Regions from separate parts of the Cutibacterium acnes genome, predicted to be linked through region 3. Evidence: riboswitches for the same ligand, from Rfam matches in the RefSeq annotation. Region 3 holds a riboswitch; each other region holds the start of a gene.
The links. A riboswitch is a leader RNA that binds a small molecule or an ion and turns the genes downstream of it on or off. The one in region 3 is predicted to bind cobalamin.
Positions count from the first base shown of each region.

Region 1: it holds a riboswitch for cobalamin, as region 3 does, so the genes downstream of both, CPA42_RS11305 (anaerobic ribonucleoside triphosphate reductase) here and cobO (cob(I)yrinic acid a,c-diamide adenosyltransferase) in region 3, are expected to answer to the same signal.
Region 2: it holds a riboswitch for cobalamin, as region 3 does, so the genes downstream of both, CPA42_RS11215 (ribonucleoside-diphosphate reductase subunit alpha) here and cobO (cob(I)yrinic acid a,c-diamide adenosyltransferase) in region 3, are expected to answer to the same signal.

Region 1 is NZ_CP023676.1:2,250,257-2,253,530, forward strand. Features, by position in the region: gene CPA42_RS11305 (anaerobic ribonucleoside triphosphate reductase) at 1-1,573, opposite strand, end outside; cobalamin riboswitch at 1,650-1,843, opposite strand; gene CPA42_RS11310 (YbhB/YbcL family Raf kinase inhibitor-like protein) at 2,029-2,490, shown strand; gene CPA42_RS11315 (cutinase family protein) at 2,723-3,274, shown strand, end outside.
Region 2 is NZ_CP023676.1:2,227,048-2,230,321, reverse strand. Features, by position in the region: gene CPA42_RS11215 (ribonucleoside-diphosphate reductase subunit alpha) at 1-1,183, opposite strand, end outside; cobalamin riboswitch at 1,296-1,495, opposite strand; gene CPA42_RS11210 (MFS transporter) at 1,633-2,865, opposite strand; gene CPA42_RS11205 (hypothetical protein) at 2,872-3,096, opposite strand; gene CPA42_RS11200 (NADH:flavin oxidoreductase/NADH oxidase) at 3,172-3,274, opposite strand, start outside.
Region 3 is NZ_CP023676.1:470,743-474,016, forward strand. Features, by position in the region: gene CPA42_RS02335 (DUF4118 domain-containing protein) at 1-493, shown strand, start outside; gene cbiT (precorrin-6Y C5,15-methyltransferase (decarboxylating) subunit CbiT) at 520-1,116, opposite strand; adenosylcobalamin (AdoCbl) riboswitch at 1,207-1,292, shown strand; gene cobO (cob(I)yrinic acid a,c-diamide adenosyltransferase) at 1,345-1,959, shown strand; gene CPA42_RS02350 (cobyrinate a,c-diamide synthase) at 1,959-3,274, shown strand, end outside.

The sequences.
Region 1 (3,274 bases), 720 kb from region 3:
TGAGACGGTCGAGGAGCTGGTCAATGACCAGATCAATCATCCGGTCGTACGAAGCGAAGAAGGCATCGACGTCGTGATGGGCTTCGATGGCCAATCTGGGCAGGTTGATCGACGTGAACGACAGGTTTCCACGTCCCCAGGTCTGGGCCCGGGACGGGTCATGCACGTTCGACATCACCCGAGTGCGGCAACCCATGTACGCGATTTCCGTCTCGGGGTGGCCAGGCCGGTAGAACTCGGCGTTGAAGGGGGCATCCTGGAAGGAGAAGTTCGGGAACAGCCGCTTGGCGCTCACCCGGCACGCCAGCCGGAACAGGTCGTAGTTGGGATCGCCCGGGTTGAGGTTGACCCCTTTCTGTACCCGGAAGATCTGGATCGGGAAGATCGCGGTCTCCCCGCCACCCAGCCCCGCCTCGGTGGCCTCCAACAGGCAGCGCATTACCATCCGCGCCTCCGGGCGTGTGTCGGTACCGTAGTTGATCGACGAGAATGGCGTCTGCGCTCCGGCCCGCGAGTTCATGGTGTTGAGGTTGGCGATGAGGGCCTCCATCGCCTGGTAGGTCTGGCGTCGGGTCTCTTCGAGGGCCTGACGACGAATCCGCTCGGCAAGGCGATCAGTGTCGCGGACGAGTCCAGCAAACAGCCGCCCGACCTGCTCGCGCTCGGCAGCAAGACCAGTCTCGTCAGGTTCCAACGTCCATTCCGAGGCCGCTTCCCGCACCTCGTCAACCTTGTCCTCGTCGCCCCCAAGAACCTCAAAGATTCGTGCCAGACCGGTCTGGGCGGCGCGCCTAAAGGTCTTGGCGACACCCGGTGCCATGTCACGATCAAAATTTGGCACGGCCTGACCACCGTGCTGGTCATTCTGGTTGGACTGGATGGCAATGCAAGCCAAGGCTGCGTATGACCCGATGGACTGCGGGGCACGCAGCACACCGTGGCCGGTGGAGAACCCGTGCTCGAACAAGTCGGTGAGGTTAATCTGGCAGCAGGTAGTTGTCAGAGTAAGAAAATCGAGGTCGTGGATATGGATGTCACCGTCACGGTGGGCGGCGGCGTGGGCAGGGTCGAGTACCTCCAGCAAGTTGAACTGTTTGGCTGACTCGGTGCCATAGCGCAGCATCGACCCCATAGCGGAGTTGCCGTCAACGTTGGCGTTCTCCCGCTTGGCATCAGCCTCCTCTGCGGACGCGAAAGTGATCTCGCGCAGGGTGCGCATCAATGCTGACTGCTGGTCACGGGCGACGGTGCGGCGCTGTCGGTACAGGATGTATGCCTTGGCGACGTCGTCATGCCCCTGGTCCATGAGCGTCTTCTCGACGAGATCCTGGATGGTCTCAACGTCCGGGGTCTCCTCGCCCATCTCGCTCAGCCGAGACATGACCTCCAAGGCAACCTCAGATGCATGCAACTCGGAGGTACCCATCCCGCATGCCACGAAAGCCTTACGGACAGCCTCGACGATCTTCGTCGAGTCGAAGCGGATCACCCTGCCGTCACGTTTGCGAATGGACGTCGGTACTGCGCGTTGCTGACTAATGGTCTGGTCGTCTGGTTGAACGATCGTCGACATGCTCACTCCTCGAAGCAGCGCACAGGTGGAGCATGGATAGCCCCGGGTCGTCCCGCGCGCCCGTTGTCGTACCGGGTCGTTGACCCGGGTACTGGCAGGTATTCGGACTTCAGGGCCCTCCGTCGTTAGACGGGTTCCTACCGAGCGACGCTTCCCAGCCAGCTGGCCAGTGCGTGATGTCGCCGTCGTTCCCTGTTACCGCTGCGGGGCAGTTCCGGTTTCCCACCGGATTCCCTCTTGCCTCCCATCACCGCCACACGAAGGGTTATCCCCTACATCTGGTGCCTGACGATGGGAACCAGCACAAGATAAAGGGTATACGCATTGGTGGCACACCTGCACGCGACCCCCCGAGTTGCCACGAAACAGCGCAGAGTCTGGCCTTACAAACCGGTTTTCCATCCTTGTAGCGGCGGCTGGCATGATGGACACACGCTCAGGGAAAGGACACTCCCATGAAGATCACCAGCACATCCATCACCGAGGGTCAGCCAATCGAACTGGCCTACGCCCACGCCGACGCGGGCGGCAAGAACATCAGCCCCCAGCTCAGTTGGACACCCGGCCCAGAGGGCACCAAGTCGTACGCCATCACCATCTACGACCCTGACGCCCCCACCGGATCAGGTTTCTGGCACTGGATTCTCGCCGATATCCCGGCCGACGTCACCTCTCTTGGCGAGGGCGGCCCGCTGCCCGCTGGGGGACGGGAGTGGACCAACGATTACCAGGAGGAGGGCTACTCCGGCGCCTGTCCGCCTCCCGGCCCCGCTCACCGTTACATCCACACTGTCCATGCCATGCCGACTGAACACCTCGACATCCCCGACGAGGCGGCAAACGTCCAAGTGCGCTTCGCCATCCACACCACCGAGTTGGACTCGGCGTCAATCACCGGAACCTTCCAGCAGTCCTGAGCCATCCTGTACCGATGAGGCAGGTGTCGCGGGTGTCCGCGGCACCTGCTTGACTGACATCGTGAAGGTTCGGCAGGCACTTCTCATCGTCCTTGTCCTTTTCGGCCTGGTTTCGGTGCCCCTTTCTGCCAGCGCCGCACCGCCAAGCCCTACTCCGACGACCACCAGTACCGCGTACGTCAGTGAGACCCCGACCTCACGGCCATCGGTTGACGGGGGCCCGGGAGCGGGTATGGGCTGGGATTCGACCCCGGTGTCCTCCGACATGGCCGCGAGAATGGACTGTGCTTCGGTCATGTTTGTAGGCGTGCGAGGGTCGGGGGAGACCCCGCCGTACGGCGACACGATTACGTCAATCCGTGACGCCCTAGCGCAAAAGTGGCGAGGCAAGGGGACCGTTCGTCAGGTGTACCTGAACTACCCGGCCGCTGACCCCCACACCTTGCAGAACACCCCGATGAGCTCTCTGCTCTTCGACTCCACGATGCCATCAACCGAATATTTCGATTCAGCAGCTCTGGGAGCCAAAAAACTCATCGCCTTGCTTAATACCGAGAAAAAGCAGTGCCCTAAGGAATGGGTGGTTCTCGCTGGTTTTTCCCAGGGGTCACAAGCCATCACGCAGGCCCTTGCTCAGACCGACACCCCACAGCGTCTAGCAGGTGCCATCCTGGTCGGAAACCCCGACCATTACCCCGGCCAGAACGTCCAGGAGGTCAGTGGAGACGCCGACCAGTCAGCAATTGGTATGGCCGCCATCCTCTACTACCTACGTGAGCGCGCG
Region 2 (3,274 bases), 740 kb from region 3:
CGACATACTGGGCGTAACGCTTGGAGAAGTCCGATCCGGTAAGCTCGGTGAGATCCTGGGTTTCGGCGGGATCGAAGAGGTACCAGTCCTCGTCTTTGGCGACACGCTTCATGAACTCGTCGGAGATCCACACCGCAGTGTCGGCGGTGCGGGTGCGTCGGTACGGGTCACCGGAGTTCTGCCGCAGGTCGAGGAACTGCGGGAAGTCCATGTGCCAGTTCTCCAGGTAGAAGCACAAGGCGCCGAGCTTCTTGCCTCCCCGAGAGACCGCACGCAGTGTGGAGTCAAAGGTGTGTATGAAGGGGATCGGCCCAGTTGATGCAGTGTTATCTGAGCGGATCGGGGATCCCTCGCAGCGAAGATCCGACATCGACAACCCAATGCCGCCGGTGCCCTTGGTGATCCACATGACGTCGCGGATCGTCTGGGCGATGTGCTCCAGATTGTCCTCAGTGCGCATGACGAAGCAGTTAGATAGCTGAGCCGATGGCGTCCCCGCATTGACAAGGGTGGATCCAGCGGCCAGGTGGCGCAGGTTGCTCATGGAGTCGTAAAGGGCCAGCGCCGAGGAAGTGGGATCGTCCTCAGTGAGGCTCAGCCCCATCGCGACGCGCATCCAGAAGTACTGCGGTACCTCCAAAGCCTGCTTATCGGGAGTGCGCAAGAGATAACGGTTGATCATGGTGCGCACGCCCATGAACCCGATGAGGTCGTCACGAGTGGGGTCGAGGGCAGCTGCAAGCGTCTCGAGGTCGAAATCTCGTCCCAGACGCTCGTCAAGGTGACCATCGGCGACAAGCTTGGCGATCGTGCGCGGGAAATAGTTGCGGTGCAGATCCTGCACCCTCTCGGGGTCGACGTCACCTAGATCGTCATGGGTGTCGCCAAAGACCTCTTTGTAGAGCTTCTTGACGGCGATCCGGCTGGCGATAGTGTCAAAGGCTGGATCGTCCTTAGCGTTGCCTAGGGCCACCTGAATGACGGCTTCGTCGAGGGCGTCGGTGGTCATCCCGTCAAAGAGGGTGATCTCCACCTCTGCCTGCAGCAGGGTTGCCCGGGCGACGGCGTCGTCAAGGCCGCGGGCCGAGTCCATGATCGAGGCAGCGACTTCGTTACCGTCGTAGGGGGCTAAAGACCCGTCACGCTTGCGGACGCGGATGGTCGAAATGGGGTCGGCGCTCATTGCAATTCCTCCGTGCGATGCCGTGGGCACGCGACCGGGCGGAATGCGGCAGGGACAGTGGTCCCCCTGAACGCTGCGATACTTCCCGCGAGATCGCGAACCGGGCCCCGCGGTTGCGGGACCACACCTGGCAGGTCTTCGGGCTCATGAGCTCGTCCTGATCGGACTCCTACTAGCCGTCGCTTCCCATGCCAAAGCACAGTGCGTCATGACGGCGGTCGTTCTCATATACCGCTGCGGGGCAGCTCCGGATTCACACCGGATTCCCTCTTGGCCCGTGCGAACACGGGAACCACGTGCATTCGTCACTATATGAAGGGCGAGCAAGGGGAGTCAACGGAGGATATTCCCGGGCCTCGCCGTCGGCAGTTTGGCTTCGTAGCATCGTGTTCGACCGCCTGAAACGTTGGAGAAATCACCGCGTACCGGGGCGAGTAACTGCCGCTTTGTTAGTCGTGCCCACCCTTCGTCGGCGCATCCAGGTGTGACGCAGTCCGTGTGGTCAGCCCGAAGAGGATCGTAAGTAAGGTGACCGCGGACAGCGCCGTCACATACCCGATGAAGGCGGGGATCGCGTCACCCTGTTTCGCCCACACGTAAATGAGTGGAGCCGTGCCGCCGAACAGGGAATTCGCGAAACCATGGGCCATCCCAACACCCAGCGCCCTGACATCGGTTGGGAAAAGGTCGGACTTCACAACTGTGGAGATCGAGGTATATCCGGTAAGGAAGATATAGCCCATGAGCAGCATGAGGAATGCAGTTACGGGCTTGCGGGCATGCGACAGACAGGTCACGAGAACCCAGGTATAAACGACTCCACCGGCGGCAAAGAAGAGCAACACCGGTTTGCGTCCGATCCGGTCACCGATGAGGCCTCCCAGCGGTTGCCCGAGCATGAGGATGAATAGGGCGATGAGGTTGACCGCGGTTGCCGCCATCGGAGTGCTGCTGAAAGTCGAATGGACGATATTCGGTGCATTGACGGTGTAGACGTAGAAGCACAGGGTACCGCCGCTGGCGATGGTAAAAGCCAGGAGGAAGTTACCGAGATGGTTTCCAAAGAGCTCTTTCAGACTTCCTGACGAGCTGTCCTCACCCGACCGCACGGATTTAAGATGTTCGGTACTCAGCGATTTATCCATCGTCTTCTGCATGAAGAAAACGATGAGCGCTGCGACGCCACCGATGAAGAATGGGATGCGCCATCCCCAGGCATGGATCGTGGCCTCACTCATGAGGGAGGACAGCAGGAGTAGGACGGCCTGGGCTGTCACTAAACCACCCACGAGGGTGAAGTACTGGAACGAGGAGAAGAAACCGCGGTGTCCCTTGGTGGAGGCTTCTGACATGTAGGTGGCCGAGGTGCCGTACTCACCTCCTGTGGCGAATCCTTGCACGATACGACAGATGAGCAACAGGATCGGGGCCCCCACTCCGATGGTGCCTCGGGTGGGCAACACGGAGATGACGAGGGAGCCGACGGCCATGATTGTCACTGCCATGATGAGGGCGGACCGACGTCCGTGACGGTCGGCCCAGCGACCGAAGAACCACGATCCGAACGGCCTCATGATGAAGGTCGCCCAGAAAATCGCGTAGATGTAGATGCTCTTGTGCGGGTCGTCAGGCGAGAAGAACTGGTCCTCGAAATAGGCTGCGAACGTCGTGTACGTGTACACGTCGAACTACTCGACGAGGTTGCCCATCGACCCCTTGACGGTGTTCCATACTGCGCGGTACACGTCCGATTCGCTGCGTACTGATGCTGACCTGGTGCTCTGTGCGTCTGACATCTCGTCCCCCGGCATTGGCGGGACCGCATCAACTCGTCGGGCGTGGCGATTGCGGTAGGTCCCGACGGACACGGCCAATCGGCGTGGAGTCGTCATCGACATCGCCGATTCGAGCACTGTACGTGTGCCTGGGGTCACGTGACGAACTAATTCTCAGCCACGCGCGGCCGACCGTGGTGGTGAAACCGACTGTCACCGCCAGGCGCCGCGGAATCGCGCCGGGTGCCACGGGGCCTCCTCGTTGGGGACGCCAAGTTCGTGGGCGGCGCGCAGTGGCCAGTTGGTGTCACGCAGG
Region 3 (3,274 bases):
TAGTGCCATCGGCTTCGATTTCTTCCTCACCTACCCCTACCGGAGCATGAAGATCGCCTCGCGTCCCGACATCGAGGTGACGATTGTGCTCTTCGTCGTTGGTGCCGCGATCGCAGGCATTTCGCGGTGGGCACTGACGGCCTCAGATTTGGCTGAGCGACGACAGGGATATGTCACCTACGCTCTGGACGCGAGGTCGGGAGACATGAGTCGTGACGAGGTTGCTCAGCGTCTGGCCGGTCTGGTCGGGGCTGAGGCCGGAGCTTGGGTGGACGGAGCTCCACCTTCCGGGGAAGCTGTCATTCAGGACGCCACCGCCATGCGCACCGACGTCGGTCTGGAGGATCCCTCTCGGGTGGGATTCCCAACCGATCGCTTCATCTGTTTCCCCGCGGCCGGTGGTTACATCCGTATCTCGGCGGCATCGCGCCACGTGCGTCCCACCGCCGAGCAGATGCGGGCTGCCTGCTTACTCGCTTCCCAGATCAGCTGAGTCCGCAGTGGGGGTAGCCGGGCATGTCACTCAGTGCGTTGCCAGGTCCACGCCACGACGGTGCGGGCTGGCTTCCAGCCGTGTAACCGACCGATGACATCGGCGGTTTCGACTCCGAACCTGATGAGATCACCGCCTAGGTCACAGTGCAGGGTCTCCACTAGCATTTCGGCCTCCATAGTGACACCGTGAACGACGAGCCGACCGCCGATGGGAAGTCGTGGCCGGCACTGATTCACCAGGGCCTTGGTGGCTCCACCGCCGATGAACACTGCGTCGGGGTCAGGAAGCCCCTCGGGCAGTCCCTTTGCCAGATCGGCGTCGATCACGTCGAACTGGCCCGGAAGGGTGAGTTCGGACGCGTTAGTACGTGCGTTGGCGGCCCGCTCAGCCTTGCGTTCCAGCCCGATCGCCCGACAGGTTGGGTCAGTGCGGCACCATTCCACCGCGATTGACCCGGCTCCGGTACCGAGGTCCCATAACAGTTGACCAGGCATGGGCCGCAGGGCTGCCAGCGCAACGGCTCGTACCGCGTGCTTGGTGATGAGCCCGTCGTGGGCGAAGTGCTCCTCGGCCAGGCCGGGGGTACGTCCGAGGAGAGAGGTATCAGGATCGTGGGTCATGGGTGAAGCCTAGGCCAGTGCGCAAGCTGGCCCCCGGATCCGGGCCAACGCGGGGTGGGGGAGCCGAAGCCCGTGTGACACAATCAAGGGGACTCGCGGGGAGGAATTCGGTGCGAATCCGGAGCGGTCCCGCCACTGTGAGCGTCCCAGCGCAAGCCAGGTCTATCCCGTAAGTCAAGTCGCGGAAACGCCGCGGTACCAAGGGCGCGGACCCGAAGGAGGTCATCCATGCCGCACGCGCGCACTAGTGCCGAACCCGACGACGGACTGTCCACGAGGCAGCGGCGATTACGCCCGGTGCTGGTGGTTAACACCGGTGAGGGTAAGGGGAAAACGACGGCGGCTATGGGAACCGCCCTGCGTGCCTGGCATCAGGGATGGCGAGTTGGGGTCTTTCAGTTCGTGAAATCCGGGCGCTGGCACGTCGGTGAGGAAGATGCTCTTCGGGCGCTCGGACAGCTGCATGAGGAGATCGGCGTCGGAGGGCCGGTCACCTGGGAGGTGATGGGTACCGGGTGGTCTTGGACACGATCCTTTGATGCTGCGGAGAACCCTGAGGCGGCCGCCCGGGAAGGATGGCGCCACGTGTCTGATCTGTTGGCGCACGAGGCCCTCGACTTCTACCTCCTTGACGAATTCACCTACCCAATGGACTGGGGATGGCTCGACGTCGATGAGGTCGTCGAGACTTTGGTCAATCGCCCGGGAACTCAGCACGTCGTCATTACCGGACGTCGAGCACCGGATGCGCTTGTCGAGGTGGCCGATATCGTCACCGAGATGACGAAGATCAAACACCCGTTTGACGTTGGCCAGCGCGGCCAGGCGGGAATCGAGTGGTGATGCGCCTTCCACGAATTCTTATTGCCGCCCCGGCATCGGGTGGTGGCAAAACAACTGTTGCTACCGGTCTCATGGCAGCTCTTCGCGCCAGTGGCCGGACGGTGGCGCCTTTCAAGGTCGGACCGGACTACATCGACCCCGGATACCACTCGATGGCGAGTGGACGTCCCGGTCGCAACCTCGACTCCGTGATGTGCGGTGACGAGCTCATGGCCCCTCTGCTAGCCCACGGTTTCGTCACCCCTGATCCGGCCGATATTGCGGTTATTGAGGGGGTTATGGGGCTGTTCGACGGCCAGCTTGGGACTGGCCGTGGCTCCAGCGCCGAGATCGCCACGACGACCCGAACTCCGGTTGTCGTGGTCGTTGACACCGCGCATGCTTCGCTCACCCATGCCGCCGTCGTGGCTGGTTTGGCGACGTTCGATCCTGACGTCACCGTTGCGGGGGCGATTCTTAACCGGGTGGCCTCACCCCGTCACGGTGCCGAAGTCGCTCGGGGCTTGGCCCAACTGGGTATCCCGGTGCTCGGTCAGATCCCGCGTACCGAGTCGATCTTTGTGCCGTCGCGCCACCTCGGTCTGGTGCCAGCGGGGGAATGGGAAGACTCCGCGACCAAGGTTGCCGGGCTGGGGGGCCTCATTGCCGAATACGTCGATCTTGACGCCGTTATGGATATGGCTGCTACTGCCCCCGACCTCGACGTCGAGCCGTGGGACCCCGCCGCTGCCCTGGAATCCGCCGGCTGGCAAGGCCATCCATTCGGTGAGTCGCCGCTTGTGGGTATGTTCGCCGGACGGGCCTTCACCTTCCGGTACCCCGAGACCACCGAGATGCTGATAGCGGCAGGGTTCCGGGTCGTCGACGTTGATCCCCTTACGGATCGGCGCCTTCCTGACGGCATCCAAGGACTGTATTTGGGAGGCGGCTTTCCTCAGATGCATGCCACCGATTTGGAAACCAACTCGGAGCTGGGGGACGACGTACGGTCCCACGCTGAGGCCGGGATGCCGATTGTCGCCGAGTGCGCCGGGTTGTTGTATCTGTGCCGTCACCTTGACGGGCACGAGATGGCTGGCGTGCTACCGATGGATGCGGCCATGGCAAAGCGGCTCACGATGGGGTACCGCGTCGCTACACGTGACTCCATCAGTGTCGTTGGTCACGAATTTCACCGCACCACGACGACTCCGCTGGCCGACCTCGACCCGGCGTGGCACATCACGATGCCCGACGGCACCGACCGCGCCGAGGGGGCTTTGGGAGATCCGGCGGGGCTGGGCCGGCCCACGATTCAGGCGTCCTACCTGCACCT